One region of the Streptomyces sp. NPDC041784 genome, then DNA from elsewhere that is predicted to be linked to it. Evidence: predicted binding sites of a transcription regulator. Region 1 holds the regulator's gene; the other holds the start of a gene.
The links. Region 1 encodes HrcA, which represses chaperone genes, less so after heat shock. Its sites were predicted from a motif close to TTNGCACTCNGNNNNNCNGAGTGCNAA; they were not measured.
Positions count from the first base shown of each region.

Region 2: groES (co-chaperone GroES) is a predicted target of HrcA. The motif match lies at 1,659-1,685, and genes of this name have one in related genera.

Region 1 is NZ_JBVJAB010000001.1:224,014-231,584, reverse strand. Features, by position in the region: gene ACZ6D7_RS01085 (SpoIIE family protein phosphatase) at 1-1,375, shown strand, start outside; gene hemW (radical SAM family heme chaperone HemW) at 1,406-2,638, shown strand; gene ACZ6D7_RS01075 (DUF3097 domain-containing protein) at 2,687-3,490, opposite strand; gene ACZ6D7_RS01070 (MBL fold metallo-hydrolase) at 3,533-4,258, opposite strand; gene hrcA (heat-inducible transcriptional repressor HrcA) at 4,417-5,433, shown strand; gene dnaJ (molecular chaperone DnaJ) at 5,434-6,570, shown strand; gene ACZ6D7_RS01055 (nitronate monooxygenase) at 6,703-7,571, shown strand, end outside.
Region 2 is NZ_JBVJAB010000042.1:8,328-15,898, forward strand. Features, by position in the region: gene ACZ6D7_RS42995 (polysaccharide deacetylase family protein) at 1-776, shown strand, start outside; gene ACZ6D7_RS43000 (polysaccharide deacetylase family protein) at 773-1,585, shown strand; gene groES (co-chaperone GroES) at 1,830-2,138, shown strand; gene groL (chaperonin GroEL) at 2,251-3,873, shown strand; gene ACZ6D7_RS43015 (DUF6082 family protein) at 3,994-4,635, opposite strand; gene ACZ6D7_RS43020 (DUF6879 family protein) at 4,632-5,264, opposite strand; gene ACZ6D7_RS43025 (hypothetical protein) at 5,257-5,526, opposite strand; gene ACZ6D7_RS43030 (DUF4352 domain-containing protein) at 5,750-6,472, opposite strand; gene ACZ6D7_RS43035 (ester cyclase) at 6,741-7,448, opposite strand; gene ACZ6D7_RS43040 (SDR family NAD(P)-dependent oxidoreductase) at 7,562-7,571, opposite strand, start outside.

The DNA of each region.
Region 1 (7,571 bases):
GACCGGCCTGGGCCTTCTGGAGGCCCTCGCCCCCGACCCGCAGCCCGTCGGCCATGACCACAGGGACGGCCCGTGCGGCCAGGACGGCCGGGACTGGCTCAACCGGGGTGCCCTCTCCTTCCTCGCCGAGGCCTCCGACCTGCTCGCCGGGCAGCTCGACGAGGACCTCGTCGCCGCGCTCACCAGCCAGCTGCTGGTGCCACGGCTCGCCGACTGGTGCGCGGTGTGGCTGGAGGACGAGCTGAGCGGCCGGGGCGGCGAGTGGCCCGGCGGGCCGGGACCCCGGCTGGCCCGGGCCTGGCACACCAGCGAGAACCGCGTCGAGGAACTGCGCCGGGCCCTGGAGAAGGAACCCCCCTGCCCGCCCGACGCGCTCAGCTCCGGACCCGCCCCCTTTCCCTGGCCCGGCGCGGTGCTCGGCCCGCACGGCATGGCCCTCGCCTACCGGCTGATCGCCGGCGGCCGCCCGCTGGGCACCCTGGTCATCGGGCGGGCCGGGCCGGAGGGCTTCCCCGACGAGGTCACCGGGCTCGTCGAGGACCTCGGCCGCCGGGTGGCGCTCGCCATCGGCGCGGCCCGCCAGTACGCCCGCCAGGCCACCATCAGCGCCGTCCTCCAGCGCGGCCTGCTGCCCGGCGCGGTCGCCCAGATCCCGGGCGTGCGCAGCGCCCTGGTGTACGAGCCGCGCGAGCAGGGCGGGCCGAGCGGCGACTTCTACGACCTGTTCCCGGCGGGCGACGGCCGCTGGTGCTTCGCCGTCGGCGACGTCCAGGGCAAGGGTCCGGAGGCGGCCGTGGTGATCGGTCTGGCCCGGCCCTGGCTGCGGCTGCTGGCCCGCGAGGGCTACGGCGTCGCCGATGTCCTCGACCGCCTCAACCAGCTCCTCCTCGACGACGCCACCGAGGCCGCCGACGCGGCCGCCCGCGCCTTCGTCGGCCCCGCCGGACCCACCGACGGCCCCCAGACCCGCTTCCTCTCCCTCCTCTACGGCGAGCTGGCCCCCTTCGAGGGCGGGGTGCGCTGCACCCTCGCCTCCGCCGGGCACCCGCTGCCGCTGCTCCTCGGGCCCGACGGCTCCGTCGCCACGGCCGCCCGCCCGCAGACCCTCCTCGGGGTCGTCGAGGACGTCACGTACACCTGCGACAGCCTGGAACTGCGCTCCGGCGACAGCCTGCTGTGCGTCACCGACGGGGTGACCGAGCGGCGCTCGGGATCGCGTCAGTTCGACGACGGCGACGGCCTCGCCACCGCGCTGGCCGGGTGCGTGGGGCTCGACGCGGACCTGATCGCCGAGCGGATCCGCAGCCTCGTGCATGCCTTCGGCGAGCGGCCGCCGGAGGACGATCTGGCGCTGCTGGTGCTTCAGGCGGAGTAGGACGCCGGCGGGTGCTGGACAATGGAGGGCATGCCTTCCGCACTTCCCGACGGCGAGCCGGTCCCCGACGACGGCGCGCTCCCGGCGCACGCCCTCACCGGCGCCGCCGACCGCCCTCTCGGGTTCTACCTGCACGTTCCCTACTGCGCGACCCGCTGCGGGTACTGCGACTTCAACACGTACACCGCCACCGAGCTGCGCGGCACCGGCGGTGTCCTCGCCTCCCGCGAGAACTACGCCGACACCCTGATCGACGAGGTCCGCCTCGCCCGCAAGGTCCTCGGCGGCGACCCCCGCGAGGTCCGTACGGTCTTCGTCGGCGGCGGTACGCCGACCCTGCTGGCCGCCTCCGACCTGGTACGGATGCTCGGCGCGATCCGGGAGGAGTTCGGGCTGGCGCCCGACGCGGAGGTGACGACCGAGGCGAACCCGGAGTCCGTGGACCCGGCGTATCTCGCCACGCTCCGGCAGGGCGGCTTCAACCGGATCTCCTTCGGCATGCAGAGCGCCCGGCAGCACGTGCTCAAGGTCCTCGACCGCACCCACACGCCCGGGCGGCCCGAGCGTTGCGTGGCCGAGGCCCGGGCGGCGGGCTTCGAGCACGTCAACCTCGACCTGATCTACGGCACCCCGGGCGAGTCGGACGACGACTGGCGGGCGTCGCTGGACGCGGCGCTGGGGGCAGGACCGGACCACGTCAGCGCCTACGCCCTGATCGTCGAGGAGGGCACCCAGCTCGCCCGCCGCATCCGGCGCGGCGAGGTCCCGATGACCGACGACGACGTCCACGCCGACCGCTATCTGATCGCGGACGAGGTGATGTCGGCCGCCGGCTACGACTGGTACGAGGTCTCCAACTGGGCCACCTCGGAGGCGGGCCGCTGCCTCCACAACGAGCTGTACTGGCGGGGCGCCGACTGGTGGGGCGCCGGGCCGGGAGCGCATTCGCACGTCGGCGGGGTGCGGTGGTGGAACGTCAAGCATCCGGGGGCGTACGCGGCGGCGCTGGCCGGTGGGCGCTCGCCCGGGGCGGGGCGTGAGGTGCTGTCCGAGGAGGACCGGCGGGTCGAGCGGATCCTGCTGGAGCTGCGGCTGCGGGAGGGCGTGCCGCTGGCCCTGCTGCGGGAGCAGGGGCTCGCGGCGGCCTCGCGGGCGTTGTCGGAGGGGCTGCTGGCCCCGGGGCCGTACGAGGAGGGGCGGGCGGTGCTGACGCTGCGCGGGCGCCTGCTGGCGGACGCGGTGGTGCGGGACCTGGTGGACTGACCGGCTGGTGGACCGACCGGTGTCGGGTGGCTCACGGCGCCGGTCGGCTCACTGCGCCGTGACGAAGTCGATCAGTTCCTCGACCCGCCCCAGCAGCGCCGGCTCCAGGTCCTTGTAGGACCCCACCCGGGCCAGGATCGCCTGCCACACCGCCCCGGTGTTCTCGGACGGCCAGCCCAGCGCCCGGCACACCCCCGTCTTCCAGTCCTGGCCGTGCGGGACACGCGGCCAGTCCTCGATGCCCAGGGCCGACGGCTTCACCGCCTCCCAGATGTCGATGTACGGGTGGCCGACGACCAGCGCGTGCTCGCTCGTGACCGACCGCGCGATGCGCCACTCCTTCGTCCCCGGCACCAGATGGTCCACCAGGACGCCCAGCCGCGCGTCCGGGCCGGGCGCGAAGCCGGCGACGATCGCCGGCAGGTCGTCGACGCCCTCCAGGTACTCCACGACCACGCCCTCGATGCGCAGGTCGTCGCCCCAGACCTTCTCCACCAGCTCGGCGTCGTGCCGGCCCTCGACGTAGATGCGCCCGGCGCGCGCGACCCGCGCTCGGGCGCCGGGGACGGCGACCGAGCCGGAGGCGGTCCGGGTGGGCCGTACGGGAGCGGCGGAGGGCCTCACCAGGGTCACCACGCGGCCCTCCAGCAGGAAGCCGCGTGGTTCCAGCGGGAACACCCGATGCTTGCCGAAACGGTCCTCCAGGGTCACCGTGCCCGCCTCGCAGCGGATCACCGCGCCGCAGAAGCCGGTGCCGGGCTCCTCCACCACCAGGCCGGGCTCCGCCGGGACCTCGGGGACGGGCTTCGGCTTCTTCCAGGGAGGGGTCAGGTCGGCGGAGTACTGGCGCATTCGGATGACGATAGGAGAAGCCCCGGCCGGATCACCCCCCGATCACCGCGACACGCCGAAACGCGCCGCCAGCGCGTCCCGCTGCGCCCGGACGAACGCCGCGTCCACCACCGCCCCGTGACCGGGCACGTACAGCGCGTCCTCGCCGCCGAGGTCGAGCAGGCGGTCCAGGGCGGCCGGCCAGTGGGAGGGGACGGCGTCGGGTCCGGCCTGCGGTTCGCCGGACTCCTCGACCAGGTCGCCGCAGAAGACCACCTCGGGCGAACCGGAGGCCCCGGGGACGAGGACCACCAGGTCGTGGGCGGTGTGCGCCGGGCCGACGTTCGCCAGCAGCACCTGCCGGTCGCCGCCCAGATCGAGGGTCCACTCACCGCAGACCACATGGCGGGGCCGGACCAGGACGTCCGCGGCCTCCGTCGCCGTCGCCTCGTCCAGGCCGTTGCGCACCGCGTCCGCCCGCAGCTCCTCCGCCGGTACCGTCCCCAGTCCCACCGCCCCGAAGATCTCCGCGCCCGCGAACGCCGCCGCGCCGAACACATGGTCGAAGTGGGGATGGGTGAGCGCGACATGGGTCACACGTCCGCCGGTCAGCTCCTCGGCCTCGGCCCGCAGCCGCGCCCCCTCCGCCAGGCTCGAACCGGCGTCCACCAACAGGGCCTGGCCCGCCCCGACGACCAGCCCCGCCGTGCAGTCCCAGCCCGGCAGCCGGCACCGTCCGACCCCCGCCGCGACCCGTTCCCACCCCAGCTCTTCCCAAGTCACCGTCATACCGCGACGCTAACGGTACGACCCCCAGCCGTCGGCCGACCTTGCCCCGGGTGTACCCCACAGCCGTACACTGGCGGGGGAACGCTGGCACTCGTATGGGAAGAGTGCCAGGCGAGGCACTCCGGGGGACCGGGGGACGACGTCTGGAGGTGTGCGCGATGCTGAGCGAGCGACGGCTTCAGGTGCTGCGCGCCATCGTCCAGGACTATGTCGGCACCGAGGAGCCGGTGGGCTCCAAGGCGCTCACCGAGCGGCACAACCTCGGCGTCTCCCCGGCGACGGTCCGCAACGACATGGCCGCCCTGGAGGACGAGGGGTTCATCGCGCAGCCGCACACCAGTGCCGGGCGCATCCCCACCGACAAGGGCTACCGGCTGTTCGTCGACAAGCTGGCCGGCGTCAAGCCGATGACCGCGCCCGAGCGGCGGGCCATCCAGAACTTCCTCGACGGCGCCGTCGACCTCGACGACGTCGTGGCGCGCACGGTACGGCTGCTCGCGCAGCTCACCCGGCAGGTCGCCGTCGTGCAGTACCCCTCGCTGACCCGGTCCACCGTGCGCCACGTCGAGCTGCTGTCGCTCGCGCCCGCCCGGCTGATGCTCGTGCTGATCACGGACACCGGCCGGGTCGAGCAGCGGCTGGTGGACTGCCCGGCGCCCTTCGGGGAGGCCTCTCTGGCGGATCTACGCGCGCGGCTCAACAGCCGGGTCGCGGGCCGCCGGTTCAGCGATGTGCCGCGGCTGGTCGAGGACCTGCCGGACGCCTTCGAGGCCGACGACCGCGGCACGGTCTCGACGGTGCTCTCCACCCTGCTGGAGACGCTTGTCGAGGAGAACGAGGAGCGGCTGATGATCGGCGGTACCGCCAATCTCACCCGCTTCGGACATGACTTTCCCCTCACCATCCGGCCCGTCCTGGAGGCCCTGGAGGAGCATGTCGTGCTCCTCAAGCTCCTGGGCGAGGCCGGGGATTCGGGCATGACCGTACGCATCGGTCACGAGAACGCCTACGAGGGACTCAACTCCACTTCCGTGGTGTCGGTCGGCTACGGTTCGGGCGGCGAGGCAGTCGCCAAGCTCGGCGTGGTCGGACCGACCCGCATGGATTACCCGGGAACGATGGGAGCGGTACGAGCGGTGGCACGGTACGTCGGACAGATCCTGGCGGAGTCCTAAGTGGCCACGGACTACTACGCCGTTCTAGGCGTGCGCCGCGACGCGTCGCAGGATGAGATCAAGAAGGCCTTCCGCCGGCTCGCCCGCGAGCTGCACCCGGACGTCAACCCGGATCCGAAGACCCAGGAGCGGTTCAAGGAGATCAACGCCGCCTACGAGGTGCTGTCGGACCCGCAGAAGAAGCAGGTCTACGACCTCGGCGGCGACCCCCTCTCCCAGGCGGGCGGCGCCGGCGCGGGCGGCTTCGGGGCCGGTGGCTTCGGCAACTTCTCCGACATCATGGACGCGTTCTTCGGTACGGCGTCCCAGCGCGGTCCGCGCTCGCGCACCCGGCGCGGCCAGGACGCGATGATCCGGCTGGAGGTGGAGCTCGAGGAGGCCGCCTTCGGCACGACCAAGGACATCCAGGTCGACACGGCGATCGTCTGCTCCACCTGCAGCGGCGAGGGTGCCGCCCCCGGCACCACCGCCCAGACCTGCGACATGTGCCGCGGCCGCGGCGAGGTGTCCCAGGTGACCCGGTCCTTCCTGGGCCAGGTCATGACCTCCCGCCCCTGCCCCCAGTGCCAGGGCTTCGGCACCGTCGTCCCCACCCCGTGCCCGGAGTGCGCGGGCGACGGACGGGTCCGCTCGCGCCGCACGCTCACGGTGAAGATCCCCGCCGGTGTCGACAACGGCACCCGGATCCAGCTCGCGGGCGAGGGCGAGGTCGGCCCCGGCGGAGGTCCCGCCGGTGACCTGTACGTCGAGATCCACGAGCTGCCGCACGCGATGTTCCAGCGGCGCGGTGACGACCTGCACTGCACGGTGACCCTCCCGATGACCGCGGCCTCCCTCGGCACCAAGGTGCCGCTGGAGACGCTGGACGGCCTGGAGGAGGTCGACATCCGGCCCGGCACCCAGTCCGGCCAGTCGATCCCGCTGCACGGCCGGGGCGTCACGCATCTGCGCGGCGGCGGGCGCGGCGACCTCATCGTCCATGTCGAGGTGCAGACGCCGACCAAGCTCGACCCGGAGCAGGAGCGGCTGCTGCGGGAGCTGGCCAAGCTGCGGGGCGAGGAGCGGCCGCAGGGGCAGTTCCAGCCGGGGCAGCAGGGGCTGTTCTCGCGGCTGAAGGACGCCTTCAACGGGCGGTGACGCCGCCGAACCGGAGCGGGAAGGGCACCTCGGCACCGGCCGAGTTGCCCTGACCGGCACGGGCGAAAGTCGGCATGTGCCGAAGGGAAGGCCCGATTCGGACTTGTTCGGAGGACGTGACAACATGCCGTCATGTCCTCCGCGCTGACCGATCTCTTCCCTCACCCGATCGTGCAGGCCCCCATGGCGGGCGGTGTCTCCCTCCCGCAGCTCGCCGCCGCCGTGTCCGAGGCCGGCGGGCTCGGGTTCCTCGCCGCCGGGTACAAGACGGCCGACGGCATGTACCAGGAGATCAAGCAGATCCGCGGACTCACCGGCCGCCCGTTCGGCGTGAACCTCTTCATGCCGCAGCCGGAGCACCCCGGTGCGGGCACCGGCTCCACCGCGACGGCCGGCGCCGCGCCCTTCGACGCCGGCGCCGTCCAGGTCTACGGCGAGCAGCTCGCCGGCGAGGCCGCCTGGTACGAGACCGAGCTGGGCGACCCGGACAGCGGCCGCGACGACGGCTACGACGCCAAGATCGCCGTACTGCTGGACGACCCGGTGGCGGTGGCGTCCTTCCATTTCGGCGTCCCGAGCGGTGACACGCTGGAGTCGCTGCGCCGGGCCGGAACGTTCACCCTGGTCACCGTGACCTCCGCCGAGGAGGCCGTGGCCGTGGAGCGGGCCGGCGCCGACGCGGTGATCGTGCAGGGTGTGGAGGCCGGCGGCCACCAGGGCACCCACAAGGACATCCCCGAGAACGACGGCTCCGGCATCGGACTGCTCTCCCTGATCGCCCAGGTCCGTGAGTCCGTGAGCCTGCCGATGGTCGCCGCCGGCGGCCTGATGCGCGGCAGCCAGATCGCCGCGGTCCTCGCGGCCGGCGCGAGCGCGGCCCAGCTGGGCACCGCGTTCCTCGCCACCCCCGAGTCGGGCGCGCACGCTGTGCACAAGCAGGCGCTCACCGACCCGCTGTACGTGCGCACCGAGCTGACCCGCGCCTTCTCCGGCCGCCCGGC
Region 2 (7,571 bases), on a different contig from region 1:
CGGCACCCCCCGCCGACGCCCTCCACCGGTACGCCTCCCGGCTCCACGCCGAACGCGCGGCCCGGGTCGCCGCCGCCAGAAGCTGGGGCCTGAAGAAGGTCCCGCTCACCCCGCCGGTGCCGCCCGCCAAGAAGCCGCTGATCACCACCCGCGAGGGCTTCGAGGTCGACGGCCATGAGGAACTCGGCCTGCCGCCGGTCTTCACCACGGTCCCGACCCGGCAGAGGGTCGTCTTCCTCACCATCGACGACGGCGCCGAGAAGGACCCGGCGTTCCTGCGGATGATGAGTGAACTGAAGGTCCCGTACACGGCCTTCCTCAGCGACTACGTCATCAACGACGACTACGCCTACTTCCAGAAGATGCAGGACCGGGGCGTGGTCCTGAACAACCACACGCTCCACCACCCCTATCTGCCCGGCCTGTCCTACCGGCAGCAGAAGCACGAGATCTGCGGCATGCAGCAGGTGCTCCGCGAGAAGTACGGCAAGCGGCCCACCCTCTTCCGGCCGCCGTTCGGCAACTACAACCGCGACACGCTGATCGCCGCGAAGTCCTGCGGGGTGAAGTACGCGCCACTCTGGGCGGAGGAGGTCTTCGTCGACCACTGGGAGTACCGCGAATGGGACCGGGACCTCCACCCCGGCGACATCGTCCTGAGCCACTTCCGGGGCAAGGGCGACTGGAAGGGCACCATGCCCGACATGGTCCGCCGGTTCCTGAACAAGGTCACGGAGAAGGGATACGCGGTGGCACGCCTGGAGGACTACCTGTGAGGACGCGGGGGCTGGTGGCCGCACTGCTGGCGCTGACGGTGACGGCGCTGAGCGGCTGCGCCCAGTCGGTCGACCCGATCGAACGGCTGGGCAAGAAGGCGGCGGAGCGGGTCCGTCCGGAGGACCCCGACGCCCGGCAGCCCCACCGCCGCTGGGGCCTGAGGGCCCCCCTGGCCCCCGCCCCCGCCCGGTCCGCCGGCCCTCTGTCCGGCAGTCCCGGCCAGGCGGCCCTTCCGCCGGTCGTGGACCACGTCCCCACCCGCGACCCGGTCGTCTTCCTCACCTACGACGACGGCGCCGAGCGCGACCCCCGCTTCGTCGACATGGTCCGCGAACTGCGCCTCCCGGTCAGCATGTTCCTCACGGACAGCGTGGTCGGCCCCGGCTACGGGCACTTCGCCCGCCTGCGGTCCGTCGGCGCGAGCCTGCAGAACCACACCCTCGACCACGCCGCCCCGCGTGGCCTGCCGTACGCCGGACAGCGCGCCGAGATCTGCGGCCAGCAGGAGAAGCTGCACGCCCGCTTCGGCCTGCGCCCCCGCTTCTTCCGCCCGCCCTACGGCACGTACGACACCACCACCCTGCGCGCCGCCGCCGACTGCGGCATCACGGCGCTCGTCCTCTGGCGCGCCTCGATGGGCCCCGCCGACCTCACGTACACCCACGGCACCCGCCGTCTGCGCCCCGGCGACATCATCGCCGTGGACCCGGACGAGCTCGGCCCGACCCTGCGGGAGCGCACGACGCGACTGCTGCGCACAGTGCAGGAACAGGGGCTGACGGTGGGGCGGCTGGAGGACTACCTGTAGGCCTCCGTCATCCCGGGCGCCGGGCAACCGAGGACACTCACGCGACCGAAATCAGCGCCGCGCCTCGCGGGGATTGGCACTCCGCTTGACCGAGTGCTAATCGCGGTCATAGTCTCGCTTCTGGCACTCCCCCCTGGAGAGTGCCAATAGCGACGGGCAGGTCCGGCACCCGCGACGACGGATCCACCTGGTCGCCACCTCAGACAGTTAGCCCCGTGAGATCTCCGAAGGGGGAGGTCGGATCGTGACGACCACCAGCTCCAAGGTTGCCATCAAGCCGCTCGAGGACCGCATTGTGGTCCAGCCGCTCGACGCCGAGCAGACCACCGCCTCTGGCCTGGTCATCCCGGACACCGCGAAGGAGAAGCCCCAGGAGGGCGCCGTCCTCGCCGTGGGCCCGGGTCGCTTCGAGAACGGCGAGCGCCTGCCGCTCGACGTCAAGGTCGGCGACGTCGTCCTGTACAGCAAGTACGGCGGCACCGAGGTGAAGTACAACGGCGAGGAGTACCTCGTCCTCTCGGCTCGCGACGTGCTCGCGATCATCGAGAAGTAATTCACCCAGTTCTGCAGTGAACTGCGCCCCTGGCCCCCGCTACTTTGTGAAGCCGGGTGCTGGGGGCGCGGTTCGTTTCACCCACGTTTTCCGAGAGGGCTGAACCGCTCCCATGGCGAAGATCCTGAAGTTCGACGAGGACGCCCGTCGCGCCCTCGAGCGCGGCGTCAACAAGCTTGCCGACACGGTCAAGGTGACGATCGGCCCCAAGGGCCGCAACGTCGTCATCGACAAGAAGTTCGGTGCCCCCACCATCACCAACGACGGTGTCACGATCGCCCGTGAGGTCGAGATCGAGGACCCGTACGAGAACCTCGGCGCGCAGCTGGTGAAGGAGGTGGCGACCAAGACCAACGACATCGCGGGTGACGGTACGACCACCGCCACCGTGCTCGCCCAGGCGCTGGTCCGCGAGGGCCTGAAGAACGTCGCCGCCGGTGCCTCTCCGGCCGCCCTGAAGAAGGGCATCGACGCCGCCGTCAAGGCCGTCTCGGAGGAGCTGCTCGCCTCGGCCCGCCCGATCGAGGAGAAGTCCGACATCGCCGCCGTGGCCGCGCTGTCCGCCCAGGACCAGCAGGTCGGCGAGCTGATCGCCGAGGCCATGGACAAGGTCGGCAAGGACGGTGTCATCACCGTCGAGGAGTCCAACACCTTCGGTCTGGAGCTGGACTTCACCGAGGGCATGGCCTTCGACAAGGGCTACCTGTCGCCGTACTTCGTGACGGACCAGGAGCGCATGGAGGCTGTCCTGGAGGACCCCTACATCCTCATCAACCAGGGCAAGATCTCCTCCATCGCCGACCTGCTGCCGCTGCTCGAGAAGGTCATCCAGACCAACTCCTCCAAGCCGCTGCTGATCATCGCCGAGGACCTCGAGGGCGAGGCGCTCTCCACCCTCGTCGTCAACAAGATCCGCGGCACCTTCAACGCGGTCGCCGTCAAGGCCCCGGGCTTCGGTGACCGTCGCAAGGCGATGCTCCAGGACATGGCCGTCCTCACCGGCGCCACCGTCATCTCCGAGGAGGTCGGCCTCAAGCTCGACCAGGTCGGCGTCGACGTGCTGGGCTCCGCCCGCCGTGTCACCGTCACCAAGGACGACACCACGATCGTCGACGGTGCCGGTGAGACCGCCGACGTGCACGGTCGCGTCGCGCAGATCAAGGCCGAGATCGACAACACGGACTCCGACTGGGACCGCGAGAAGCTCCAGGAGCGCCTTGCGAAGCTGGCCGGCGGCGTGTGCGTGATCAAGGTCGGCGCCGCCACCGAGGTGGAGCTGAAGGAGAAGAAGCACCGTCTGGAGGACGCCATCTCCGCGACCCGCGCCGCGGTCGAGGAGGGCATCGTCTCCGGTGGTGGCTCCGCTCTGGTCCACGCCGTCAAGGTCCTCGAGGGCAACCTCGGCAAGACCGGCGACGAGGCCACCGGTGTCGCGGTCGTCCGCAAGGCCGCCGTCGAGCCGCTGCGCTGGATCGCCGAGAACGCCGGCCTGGAGGGCTACGTCATCACCTCCAAGGTCGCCGAGCTGGAGAAGGGCCAGGGCTTCAACGCCGCCACCGGCGAGTACGGCGACCTGGTCAAGTCCGGCGTCATCGACCCGGTCAAGGTCACCCGCTCCGCCCTGGAGAACGCCGCCTCCATCGCCTCCCTCCTCCTCACGACCGAGACCCTGGTCGTCGAGAAGAAGGAAGAGGAGGAGCCGGCCGCGGGCCACGGCCACGGCCACTCGCACTGACACACGGCATCACCGAGGCCCGGCCCCCACAGGGGTGCCGGGCCTCGGCGCGTCCTGTGCTCCTTGCGCCCCGTCCGAGACGAGTTCAGCTCTGTCCAGTTCACTCTGCCCGAGGCGAGTTCAGCTCTCCCCGTCGCTTTCGCGGACGGCGCGCCGGAACTCCTCGTCCAGGACCTGATGGAAGCGGACCGAGCGCTTTCCCTGAGCCGTCGCCAGACGGCGGTCGCGAGCGCCTTCCCAGAAGCGGCGGCCGGGCGTGCCGCGGAACATGTCCGCGCACACATTGCGCAGGTGCGCCTCGCTGAGCGATCCCGTCTCGAACATGGACTCCCAATGCGAGACGATCATGTTGGTGAAGACGGTCTGCCGCAGCTGCCGCAGGTCCCGGCCCGGTCGGAAGGGCCCCCAGCACTCCATGAAGTCGGGGTCGGCCATGGACATCTTCATCAGCTCGTTGTGCAGCGACCGCAGTCCCTGCTCGCGGTTCGCCTTCGCCTCGCGGCTCTGCACGACGAGGGACGCCGCGATCCCGCCGAGCGCGAGCACGGCGAGGACGGCGGAGATCGCGCCGTAGGTCTGCCCGACCGTGCTCAGCGAGTCCCAGTCCACGTCGTCATTGTCGGCGAGGAGGATCAGGGAGAACGGGGACAGTATGACCAGGGTGAGCACCGCGAGGACCGCGAGCGTGAGGGACAGCGTGTTGACGTGCCGCCGGACGAGGTCGGCGGGACGTGCGGGCCGGGCCGGACCCGGACCCGTCACCGGGCTCTCCCGCTGTGCACGTGCGGAGGGGGCAGCGGGGCGATCTCGCGTGCGAAGAAGTCCGGCAGGTCCTCGCCCATCCGGAAGAGCGAGTCGATCGCGGGCACCACGTCGCCGACGGTCCGGGTGTCGCTGAAGTGACGGCAGCCGTCGCCCACCCCGTCCTCGGTGTACATCACCTCGTAGAGGCAGGCGTCGCCGAGGACGACCAGTTCCGGGAGCGGCCCGTCCTGCTCCCAGTGCCGTACCGCGTCCGTCCCCACGACCCGGATCGCCTCGCCCGCCTGGGCCGCGACACGCAGGGCGTGCAGTTCCCACTGGAGGTACGCGGTCACGGGCAGTTCGACCACCCGCACCCGCCGGTGGACCAGTCCCCGGCGGCTCAGCGCGGCGTAATGATCCTCCAGAGCCGGCCGGTTCGCCTCGAGCAGGCCGAGGGCCGTCTCCCAGTCGCCACGGCGAAACGCCTCCCAGCTCTCCGTCCCCGGTTCCTGGAACTCCTGCCTCCGCTCCAGCTTGTCGAAGCGGTTGATGTCCTCGCGGAAAGTCCGCCAGAAATGATCGAGGTATTCCCGGCGGGTGAGTCGTTGTGCGGGCGCGGTACGCAGATTGCGGAATACGTCATTCATGGGGAATGTCCGCCCGTGCTGCCAGCAGAGTCCTGCGGGGAATGACCACGAGCCTTTCGTCCGGGCTGATCGCCACGCCCTCCGGGAGCCGCTGACCGTAGGCGTCGGTCAGGTCGCGGCCGATCACGGCGATGTCCCCGTTGCCCAGCTCCCAGATGTCCGGGCATTCCGGACTCGCCGACGTCACACCCAGTTCCTGCGGCGAGAGTCCCAGGCGGCGCTTGAATCCGGTCGTCGGGTCGGCTTCCCATGGACGGGCCATGCGGGCTCCCTCGGAGAAGGGGTAGGGCTGTGAAAATAGCAGTCCTTATATGGTTCCAGTACTCTCCGAATTCGCCAATTCCGCCGGCACTCTCGACCGACCCCTCGCTTGGCGTACGGATTTTGCGGATTGCGTCTTATGGGGCCACGGGGGCGCTGCGCACGGAATCGCGGAATCACGGTGCGTCCACTGCCGGGGTCGCTGTCCTTCACCGGACGAGACGCTAGAGGCTCTCTCGGCGTGTCGACTTGCGGATCCGGCATCGGGTCACACCATCAGTGGAACTGCTCACGATCCGCTGGCCGTCCAGGCACCCGATATGGCACGACGGACCTGCGACGGCGCAACGGCCCGCGTCCGGGATCACCACGCAGGACACCGACCGTTGGAGATGGTCAGCGGGCGACGTCCCATGGCCCGTGTCGTCCGCGAAGCCGCTGTTCATCGTGAACTGCACCTTGTTCACCTTCGAGTCGACCGGCACCTCGAACGTCACGAAGCCCAGGCCGGTGTCGCCGGGGGCGAGCGCGATGCTTCCGGGGAAGCCCGGGCCGGCCGCGGTGTCCTCGTAGCTCGAGTCGAACTGCTGCCCCTGCGGGTCCACCAGCCGCGCCCCGTTTCCGGGGGAGTCCGAGTAGACGTCTGTGCCGGTGTTCCTCAACCGGAACTGAACGGCCACGAAGCGCTTTCCGGGATCCGGGGACGAGAACTCGTCCGCGGCATGGGCGGGGTCCACGACCTTCACGACGGTGACGGCGATCGACTTGCCGTCCTCCAGACCCCGGATGCCGAGAGCGTCCCCGACGGCCGCGGTGCCCTGGGACGGCACTGTCGCCGATGCCGCCGGGGAGGACGGGGCTCGTGCGGCGGAGGTACCGGATTCGGCGGAGCTGCTCTCGGGAGAGGTGGTGACCGTCTTCTCGGTGGAGCAGCTGACGGCTGTCACGGTCAGCCCGGCGAGAAGTAAGAGGGAAAGGCGGCGTATCGGTCCTCCTCGGGAGGCTGCGGACCGGTGGGGCTGACTCCATGATCTGCCCACCGGCCGAGCCCCGCACGTCGAGTGCCACGCAGCCGGGACCCGGCCAGGAAGCGGCAGCCGTACGTCTGGTGGCGGGCCGTTATGAAGGTCCGTACCGGGGGCTGCGCGAAGAAGCCCCCGTCCCGGTGCGGAACGGGGGCTTCTCCCTTCGCGGGCGGTGAGTGGATCGAGGGGCTCAGGCCTCCAGCGCGTCCAGCGCCCCCAGCTGCGCCATCAGTCCGAGCCGGTCGTACTGCCACCAGCCCTCGGCGATCTTGCCGTCCTCGTTGAACCGGAAAACGGTCGTCCCCGTCATGGCGACCTTCCGTCCGGTGGCCGCGATGCCCATGAAGTCGCCGCTGTGCGTGGCGTTGCAGGTCCAGCGGGTGCAGACGCGGTCGTCCTCGGAGAGCTGGTCCTCGATGGTGAACGTCATCTCGAAGCCGCCGCGCCACATCTCGACCTCGCGCCGCATCGCGTCCATGCCGATCGCGTCCTGCTCCCTGGACGGATCGTGGTCGTGGTAGCTCTCGGCGAACAGGTCGTCGAGCGGTGGCAGCTCGCCCCGGGTGGCCACTGTCTCGTAGAACCGCCGCGCGGTCGCCGCGTACAGCTTCTCGTCCCGTACGACGTCGAGATCCGTGAACGTCGGCATCTCGTCGCACAGCGCCACCAGCTCCCGGAAGACCTTGTCGGTCTCCGGCAGGTTCGAGTTCCGCATCGCTTCCTCGTACGAGGGGAACTCCACGATCTCGATGAAGTGCGACGAGTCCGAGCGGTCCTTTCCGACCACCGCGTGCGTCGCCGTCCGCTTCCCCTTGGTCTGCTCGACCCATGTGTCCATCAGCCGGTCCATCTCGTCGAACCGACTGGTCCTGCAATCGATGAGCTGTACGAACGTCATGACGCCGCCTCCGGTCCCCCTGGGTCCGGTGTTCTGACACGCCCATCTTCCCACCGGAGCGCCGACGTCACCCATCAGCGGCAGAAGCCGCGGTGCAAGCTGCGCAGAAGCCGCTACTGGGGC